Amycolatopsis sp. NBC_01488: one gene and its partner. The protein of the gene in region 1 interacts with the protein of each later gene in a pairwise test. Links are inferred from orthologs where the notes say so. Each region holds a gene or a part of one and is shown on either strand. Other genes may lie near its edges.

What was found.
Region 2: the proteins of OG738_RS25685 (region 1) and grpE interact in binary tests that used the Escherichia coli proteins (3 or more experiments, as listed by UniProt). The link is inferred for Amycolatopsis sp. NBC_01488 from one-to-one orthologs.

Annotation. Positions count from the first base shown.
Region 1 is NZ_CP109434.1:5,371,735-5,376,062, forward strand. The notes cover bases 186-3,180. They hold OG738_RS25685 (Nramp family divalent metal transporter), read left to right. Parts: upstream 186-1,059; coding sequence 1,060-2,301; downstream 2,302-3,180. Other genes in these bases: thyX (FAD-dependent thymidylate synthase), read left to right, coding at 186-546; OG738_RS25680 (ACT domain-containing protein), read left to right, coding at 546-944; OG738_RS25690 (hypothetical protein), read left to right, coding at 2,327-2,767; OG738_RS25695 (serine/threonine-protein kinase), read left to right, coding at 2,844-3,180. Also shown: more of thyX, read left to right, coding at 1-185; more of OG738_RS25695, read left to right, coding at 3,181-4,328. UniProt on the Escherichia coli protein: H(+)-stimulated, divalent metal cation uptake system. Involved in manganese and iron uptake. Can also transport cadmium, cobalt, zinc and to a lesser extent nickel and copper. Involved in response to reactive oxygen.
Region 2 is NZ_CP109434.1:2,582,297-2,586,745, reverse strand. The notes cover bases 1,450-4,449. They hold grpE (nucleotide exchange factor GrpE), read right to left. Parts: upstream 3,304-4,449; coding sequence 2,596-3,303; downstream 1,450-2,595. Other genes in these bases: dnaK (molecular chaperone DnaK), read right to left, coding at 3,300-4,449; dnaJ (molecular chaperone DnaJ), read right to left, coding at 1,450-2,559. Outside these bases: OG738_RS12435 (lytic polysaccharide monooxygenase), read left to right, coding at 1-299; OG738_RS12430 (DUF305 domain-containing protein), read left to right, coding at 308-829; OG738_RS12425 (heat shock protein transcriptional repressor HspR), read right to left, coding at 956-1,381; more of dnaJ, read right to left, coding at 1,387-1,449. UniProt on the Escherichia coli protein: Participates actively in the response to hyperosmotic and heat shock by preventing the aggregation of stress-denatured proteins, in association with DnaK and GrpE. It is the nucleotide exchange factor for DnaK and may function as a thermosensor.

The sequences.
Region 1 (4,328 bases):
CTTTCGGTGCTGGAGCACGGCTCGGTGACCTTCTACATCACCGGAATCTCGCGCTCCCTGACCCACGAGCTGATCCGGCACCGGCACTTCTCGTACTCGCAGCTCTCGCAGCGGTACGTGCCCGAGCGCGACGCCGAGATCGTCGAGCCGGCGGTCATCGCGAACGACCCGGTGCTGCACGAGAAGTTCCTCGCCGCGGCGCAGGCGAGCGTCGACGCCTACACCGAGCTCCTGGCCGGTCTTGAGGAGAAGTTCGCCGACGTCCCGAGCGCGACCCTGCGCCGGAAGCAGGCCCGCCAGGCCGCGCGCGCCGTGCTGCCGAACGCGACCGAGACCCGCATCGTCGTCACCGGGAACTACCGGGCCTGGCGCCACTTCGTCGCCATGCGCGCCACCGAGCACGCCGACGTCGAGATCCGCGAGCTGGCCGTGGAATGCCTGCGGCAGCTGCAGAAAGCCGCGGCGAACGTGTTCGCCGACTTCACCATCTCGACGCTGCCGGACGGCACCGAGATCGCTACGAGCCCGAAGGTGTTCGAAGGCTGATGAAGCGTCTCGCGATCGATGTCCGCCCCGGCGAGTACGCCGTGGTCCGCCTGCCCGCGGACGCCCCGGTGCCCGCCGAGCTCCTCGCCCCCGGCGAACCCGCGTTCGTCTCGGTGACCCGGACGCCCGAAGAGCTGTCCGTGATCTGCCCCGCCGGGCGCGAACCCGACGGCGGCACGGCGTCCGAGGGCGGCTGGCGGCTGCTGTCCGTGCGCGGCCCGCTGGAGTTCACGCTCACCGGCATCATCGCCGCGCTGGCCTCGGAGCTGGCCGCGGCCGGGGTCGCGCTGTTCTCGATGTCCACCTTCGACACCGACCACATCCTGGTCCGGGGCTCCGACCTCGGTCACGCTGTGAAGGCGCTGCGCGAGTCCGGCCACGAAGTCGCGCATCCCTGAGCCGGTTGCGGGTACCCGCGGCGCGAGGGTGGGACCCGGCACCCTTGAAATTGAAAGTTCGGCACGCCTAAACTTCGATTTGGGATCCCCGACACCCGGTTGAGAGGCAGGCGCCATGGCGGTCACGGAGGCGGTCCGGCCGAGACTCGCGTCGCGGCTGCGCACCGGGTCGGCCCTGCTCGGCCCGGCGTTCGTCGCCGCGATCGCCTACGTCGACCCGGGGAACGTCGCCGCCAACATCAGCGCCGGCGCCCGCTACGGCTACCTGCTGGTCTGGGTGATCGTCGCGGCGAACCTGATGGCCGCGCTCGTGCAGAACCTCTCGGCGAAGCTGGGCCTGGTCAGCGGGATGTCGCTGCCGGAGGCCCTGCGCGCCCGGCTGTCACGGCCCGCGCGGCTGGCCTACTGGCTGCAGGCCGAGGTCGTCGCCGTCGCCACCGACCTGGCCGAGGTCGTCGGCGGCGCGATCGCGCTCTACCTGCTCTTCGACCTGCCGCTCGTCGCCGGCGGGCTGGTCACCGGCGCGGTCTCGCTGACGCTGCTGGCGGTCCAGGACCGCGGCGGCCAGCGGACGTTCGAGCGCGTCGTCACCGGCCTGCTGCTGGTCATCGCCGTCGGCTTCCTGGCCAGCCTGTTCGTCGAGCCGCCGTCGGCGGCGGGCACGCTCGGCGGCCTGGTGCCGAAGTTCGAGGGATCGGGCAGCATCCTCATCGCCGCTGCGATGCTGGGCGCGACGGTCATGCCGCACGCCGTCTACCTGCACTCCGGCCTGGTCCGCGACCGGCACGGCGCCCCGGACGTCACCACCCGCCGCCGCCTGCTGCGCGCCACCCGCGCCGACGTCGGACTGGCGATGCTGCTGGCCGGCGTGGTGAACCTCGGCATGCTGCTGCTCGCCGCGACGAACCTGCAGGGCCAGGCGGGCGTCGGCAGCATCGAGGGCGCGCACCACGCGGTCGCGGCGGCGCTCGGCCCGGGCATCGCGCTGATGTTCGCGATCGGCCTGCTGGCCTCGGGCCTGGCGTCGACGTCGGTCGGCGCGTACGCGGGCGCGATGATCATGCAAGGGCTGCTGCACAAGCGGATTCCGCTGGTCCTGCGCCGGCTGGTGACGCTCACCCCGGCGATCGTGGTGCTCGCCCTCGGCGCGGATCCGAGTGCCGCGCTGATCGTTTCGCAGGTGGTCCTGTCGTTCGGGATCCCGTTCGCGCTGGTGCCCCTGATCCGGCTGACCGCGGACCGTGATCTGATGGGGGCGGACGCCAATCGCCGGCTGACGACCATCGCGGCCTCGCTGATCGCGGTGGTGATCATCGCGCTCAACCTGGTGCTGATCTACCTCACCTGCACCGGTTGAGCCCACGAGCAGGGAGGCCTCGGCCATGGCCTGGATCTTCGCCCTCAACGCCGAATGCGGTGGGCGGGAGACCCACGCCCGGGACCTCGCGCGCCACTTCGACGGCTGGCGGTCCCGCATCTTCTCCGACGGCGGCGGCTGGTGGTGCGGAGTCGTGCCCGAAGACCTCGGCGAGCAGGGGATCCGGTCCGCCGACGACGCGACGGCGACGACCGCGGCCGGACGGCGCCTGTACTGGCTGCTGCGCACCGCGCCGCCGGTCTACCGCTACGCACTCGCCGGGGTCGAGATCGGCGCGTTCCGCACGTACGACCAGCTGATGGCGGAGAAGGACCTGACGGTCTTCCCCGGCCTGGTGGTCAGCGAGGACATCTGGGCCGCGACCGGGAAGCGCGCCGCGTTCAGCGACTTCGCCCCGGGCTACCGCTGGATCCCGTACCGCGGCGAGACCCACACCCGCGGCTGACAACAATTCCGCGGAACCCCCGGCGGTTCCCGGCGGTCCGACTAGCATCTGCGCGACCGCCGCCCGAAGGAGCACCGTGACCGACGAACAGACCCGGCCGTATCCACCCCAGGCGCCCACCACGCCTGGTCAGCGGGTGGTCGCGGGCCGTTACGCGCTGCTCGGTGAGCTCGGCCGGGGCGGCATGGGCGTCGTGTGGCGGGCGCAGGACCAGGTCATCGGCAGGCAGGTCGCCGTCAAGGAGCTGCGGCTGCCCGACGCCGAGTCCGCCGCCGTCTTCTCCGAACGCGCGCTGCGCGAGGTGCGCACCGGCGGCCGGCTCAACGACCCCGCCGTCGTCACCGTCTACGACGTCGTCACCGACGGCGGGACGACCTTCATCGTCATGGAGCTCGTCGAAGCGCCGTCGCTGGCCGACCTCGTCCGGCAGCGCGGCCCGCTGCCCTCGGCGCAGGCCGCCCTGATGGGGGAGCGGGTGCTCGCCGCGCTGCAGGCCGCGCACGCCGCCGGGATCGTGCACCGCGACGTCAAGCCGGCCAACATCCTCGTCGCGCCGGACGGCCGCGTGAAGCTCACCGACTTCGGCATCGCCCACGCCGTCGACGACCCGCGCCTGACCACCAGCGGCATGATCGTCGGCTCACCCGCGTTCATGGCGCCCGAGCGCGTCGAGGGCCGCGAAGCGCTGCCCGCGTCCGACCTGTGGTCGCTCGGCGCGACGCTGTTCTTCGCCGTCGAAGGCACGATCCCGTTCGAGCGCGCGACGACCGCGGCGACGCTGCACGCGATCATGACCGAGATCCCGTACCTGACCCGCGGCCAGGGCCCGCTCGCCGCAGCCGTCCTCGGCCTGCTCGTCGCCAACCCCGACGCGCGCCTCACCGCCGCCCAGGCGCAGAACCTGCTGACCACGGCGCAGGGCATGCGGCCCACCCCGCCGGGCGGCACCGCGATGCCGGCCCACCCCCCGACGCACGTCGCGCCCCAGCCGCCGAAGAAGCACCTTCGCGCGCTGTGGCTCTCCCTGGCCGCGGTGGCGGTGATCGGCGCCCTGGTCGGCGGCTTCTTCGCGGGCAAGGCGTTCGAGACGCCCGCGGTGGACGCCCAGAAACGCGACACGGTCACCTACGGCGTCGACGGCTACCTCAAGATCGAGGACGGCTCGAGCTACAACCGCTGCTACAACACCGCCGTCCAGCAGAACGTGGTGATCGGCAACGACAACCAGGCCAGCACCTGCGAAAAGACCCACACGCTGGAGATCTACGACATCGAACGGGTGCTGCCGACCGGGAGCTACAGCGACTCCGACGCGACCGTCGCGCAGTACCCCGACTTCGCGGCGGTCACCGCCTTCGCCGAGGCCCGCTGTGCCGAGTCGTTCCGATCCTCGGTGGTCCCGGCGGACAAGCGAGCCGACCTCGTCTACCGGGCGATCGTGCCGACCGCGGCCGAGTGGAACCTCCGGCCCGGGGAAGGTCATGAGCCCAGCCGCGAGTTCTACTGCGTGCTGGCCAAGGCCGACGGCGGCCCGATCTCCGCGCCGATCGTGACCAAGGTC
Region 2 (4,449 bases), 2.8 Mb from region 1 along the record:
CGATCTGGAACATCTCCGACACGGCCAACGCGTTCTACAGCTGCGTCGACCTCCAGATCGGCGGAGGTGGCACGCCGCCGCCGACCACCACGCCGCCACTGACCACGACCCCGCCGCCCACCACGACCCCGCCCCCGACGACGACACCGCCGTCGAGCGGCACGTGGACGGCCGGCACGGCGTACAAGGCCGGTGACGTCGTGACGTACAACGGCGTGAGCTACCGCTGCCTCCAGGCGCACACGGCGATCGCGGGCTGGGAGCCGCCGAACACGCCTGCCCTCTGGCAGCGTCAGTGAGAGTGCTGATGGCCGTCGTCGGCCTGCTGCTGGCCGGTTGCAGCGCGACGGCGGCCCCGCCCGCCTACAACGCGGCCGACGTGATGTTCCTGCAGATGCTGATCCCCCAGAACCAGCAGGGCATCGACATCGTCCGCCTGGCGGCCGACCGGCAGCTCCCGGCACCCCTGAAGGAGCTGGCGGCGGCGATCGCGTCGACCCAGCAGACCGAGATCGCCGACATGCAGAACTGGCTGAAGGCGTGGGGCCAGCCTGAGACGATGGACCTGAACCCCCAGGCCCACGCGGCCCACGGCGGCATGAAGATGACGTCGCCGGACCTGGTGAGCGCGCTTCAGGCGGCTCCCGACGCGGAGTTCTCCCGCAAGTTCCTCGACGTCCTGTCCGGCCAGCAGCAGGGCGCGGTCGAGCTGGCCCAGACGGAGAACGGCACGAGCGGCGGGATCAACGCCCAGGCCCGCGACCTGGCGCGGCGGGTCATCGAGTCGCGGAGCGCCGAGGTCAAGCAGCTGTTGAACTTCAAGGTGTGACGTCCCCGCGGCGCGGACCGCGAGCAGCCTCTGCCCGGCTGCTCGCGGTCTTCGTGTATTCGATCGGCTGTGACGCACGAAGGCCTCCCCGAGAAGTTCGGGTAGGCCCTTCGGTGTGTCGAAACGTCAGCGGCGCTTGGGACGCCAGACCACCATCGCCGTCTGCTGGTTGAGCGGCACCAGGTCCCGGCGGTAGGACGCGTGCGCGGCCGCCACGCCCTGTTCGGCGGCCGCGTAAGCCGCGGCCAGCTCCTCGGTGATCTCCGACAGCCGGGCCCGCAGCGCGTCGACCTGGTTCTCCAGCTCGATGATGCGCTTGATCCCGGCGAGGTTGACGCCGTCCTCCTGCGACAGGCGCTGGACTTCGCGCAGCAGCGCGATGTCCCGCATCGAGTAGCGCCGCCCGCCACCGGCGGTCCGGCCCGGCGACACCAGGCCCTGCCGGTCGTAGGTGCGCAACGTCTGCGCGTGCATGCCAGCGAGCTGGGCCGCCACCGAGATGACGAACACCGGGGTCTCTTCGTCGCCCCCCTGGGGAATCCCGCCGAACATCCCACTCACCTGCCTTCGAGCAGCTCAGTGATCTCGGGCCGGGGGTCGTGCCCGGCCATCGACTCGGCGTACGCCTGCAGTGCTTCGCGCGCCTTGCCGTCCAGTTTGGCGGGGATCGCCGCCTGGAGGGTGACGAGCAGATCACCTTGCGAGCCGTCGCGCTTGGCGATGCCCTTGCCGCGCACGCGCAGCACCCGCCCGCTCGCGGTGCCCGGCGGCACCTTGAGCGAGACCTTGCCCTCGAGCGTCGGCACCGTGATCGTGGTGCCGAGCGTCAGCTCGGTGAAGTCGACCGGCACGGTGATCGTGAGGTCGAGCCCCTTGCGCCCGAACAACGCGTGCGGAGCCACGTGCACCCGGACGTACAGATCGCCCGCCTGCGCGCCACCCCGGCCCGGTTCGCCTTGGCCGGCCAGCCGGATCCGCTGGTCGTCGTCGACGCCCGGCGGGATCCGGACGGTCAGCGTGCGCGTCCTCGTGCTGACGCCTTCGCCACCGCACTCCGGGCACGGGTCGTCGATGATCGTCCCGCGGCCGCGGCAGTCGCGGCACGGCTCCGAGAACGCGAACGCGCCCTGGCTGCGGCTGACCAGCCCCGAACCACTGCAGGTCGGGCAGGTCCGCGGCGACGTCCCCGGCTTCGCGCCGTTGCCGCCGCACGTCGAACAGGTCGCCGGGCTCGACAGCCGCAGCGGCAGGGTCGCGCCCTTGACCGCCTCGACGAAGTCGATCCGGACGTCCGTCTCGACGTCGGCGCCGCGCTGCGGCCGGTTCGCCGTCGCGCCCGCCGTCGTCCGGCCGCGGTTGAACAGCCCGCCGAGGATGTCGCCGAGCCCGCCGAAGCCGCCCTGCTGACCGGCGCCGGCCTGGCCGAAGATGTCGCCGACGTCGAAGCTGCCGGTGCCGCCGCCACCGGGGAAGTTGAACCCGCCCCCGGCGCCGCCGAACATCCGCCGCGCTTCGTCGTACTCCTTGCGCTTGCTCGCGTCGGAGAGCACGCCGTAAGCCTCGGAGACCGCTTTGAACTTCTGCTCCGCCTGCGCGTTGCCGGAGTTCGCGTCCGGGTGGTTCTCCTTGGCCAGCTTGCGGTAGGCCTTCTTGATCTCGTCCGCGGTGGCGTCGGAGGAGACGCCCAGTTCACGGTAGAAGTCCTTACCGATCCATTCCCGTGCACTCATCGGGCGTCTCCTCCTCCCACTTGAGCCGGATAATGCTTACTGTTGCTGGTCATCGAGGCGTTCGCCGAGTGGCAGCTCGCCACCGGCGGACGGGTCCACCGGGGCCGCGCCGGGCTCGTGGTCGGTCACGCCGACCAGCGCCGCCCGCAGTACGCGGTCCCCGAACCGGTAGCCGCGGCGCATGACCACGGTGACCGTCGGGCCCGCCACGTCCGGCGAGGTGTTGTGCTGCACGGCCTCGTGCACGCTCGGGTCGAAAACCTCGCCTTCGGCGCCGAACGACTCGAGCCCCGCGCGCTGCAGGCCGCTGATCAGCTTTTCGCCGACGGCCTTGAACGCGCCGGTGAGGTCACCGTGCTGCTCGGCCCGCTCGAGGTCGTCGAGCAGCGGCAGCAGGTCGTTCACCACCGTCGCCTTGGCGCCGAGGACGACCGCCTCGCGGTCACGCTCGACGCGCTTGCGGTAGTTGGCGTACTCCGCCTGCAGGCGCTGGAGGTCGGCGGTGCGCTCGGCCAGCTCCTTCTCGACGTCGGAGACGACCGACACCGAATCGTCCACAATGGATTCGCCGAGCGAGGGGCCCGCGTGCTCCACGGGCGCCTCCTCCGGCTCCGGCGCCGCGTGGGCCGGACCGGGCGGGCGGACCTGCCCGGTCTGGGGGTCCACCCGCCGCCGATCCCGCACGACCACCGGCTCCTCGGGGCCGCGGCCCTGGTTCTCGGATTCGTCGTAGCTGTGGGTCACTTCTTCTCGTCCTCTTCGACGATCTCGGCGTCCACCACGTCATCGGCCTTGGCCTGGCCGCCGGCCGCACCGGCGTCGCCGCCGGCTGCCCCCGAAGCGCCGGCCGCACCCGCGGCAGCGTCAGCGTTCGCGTTGGCGTACAGGGCGGTGCCCAGCTCCTGCGAAGCGGTGTTCAGCTTCTCGATCGACTCGCGGATCTTCGCCGAGTCGGTGCCCTTGAGCGCCTCGTTCGACTCGTCGATCGCGGACTTGACCTTGCCCTTGAGGTCCTCGGGCAGCTTGTCGTCGTTGTCCTTGAGGAACTTCTCGGTCTGGTAGACCAGCGTCTCGGCCTGGTTGCGGGTCTCGGCCTCTTCGCGGCGGGTCTTGTCCTCCTCGGCGTGCGCCTCGGCGTCCTTGACCATGCGCTCGATGTCGTCCTTCGGCAGCGCGGAGCCACCGGTGATCGTCATCGACTGCTCCTTGTTCGTGCCCAGGTCCTTCGCGGTCACGTGCACGATGCCGTTGGCGTCGATGTCGAAGGTGACCTCGATCTGCGGCACGCCACGCGGGGCCGGCGGGAGACCGGTCAGCTCGAACATGCCGAGCTTCTTGTTGTGCGCGGCGATCTCGCGCTCACCCTGGAACACCTGGATCTGCACCGACGGCTGGTTGTCGTCCGCGGTGGAGAAGATCTCCGAGCGCTTGGTCGGGATCGTGGTGTTGCGCTCGATGAGCTTGGTGAACACGCCGCCCTTGGTCTCGATGCCCAGCGACAGCGGGGTCACGTCCAGCAGCAGGACGTCCTTGACCTCGCCCTTGAGGACACCGGCCTGCAGCGCCGCGCCGACCGCGACGACCTCGTCCGGGTTGACGCCCTTGTTCGGCTCGCGGCCGCCGGTCAGCTCCTTGACCAGCTCGGCGACGGCCGGCATGCGGGTGGAACCACCGACGAGCACGACGTGGTCGATGTCGCCGACGGAGATGCCCGCGTCCCGGATGACGTTGTTGAACGGCGCCTTGGTGCGGTCCAGCAGGTCCGAGGTGATCTTCTGGAACTCGGCGCGCGAGAGCTGCTCGTCGAGGAACAGCGGGTTCTTGTCGGCGTCGACCGTGATGTACGGCAGGTTGATGCCGGCCGAGTTCGAGCTGGACAGCTCGATCTTG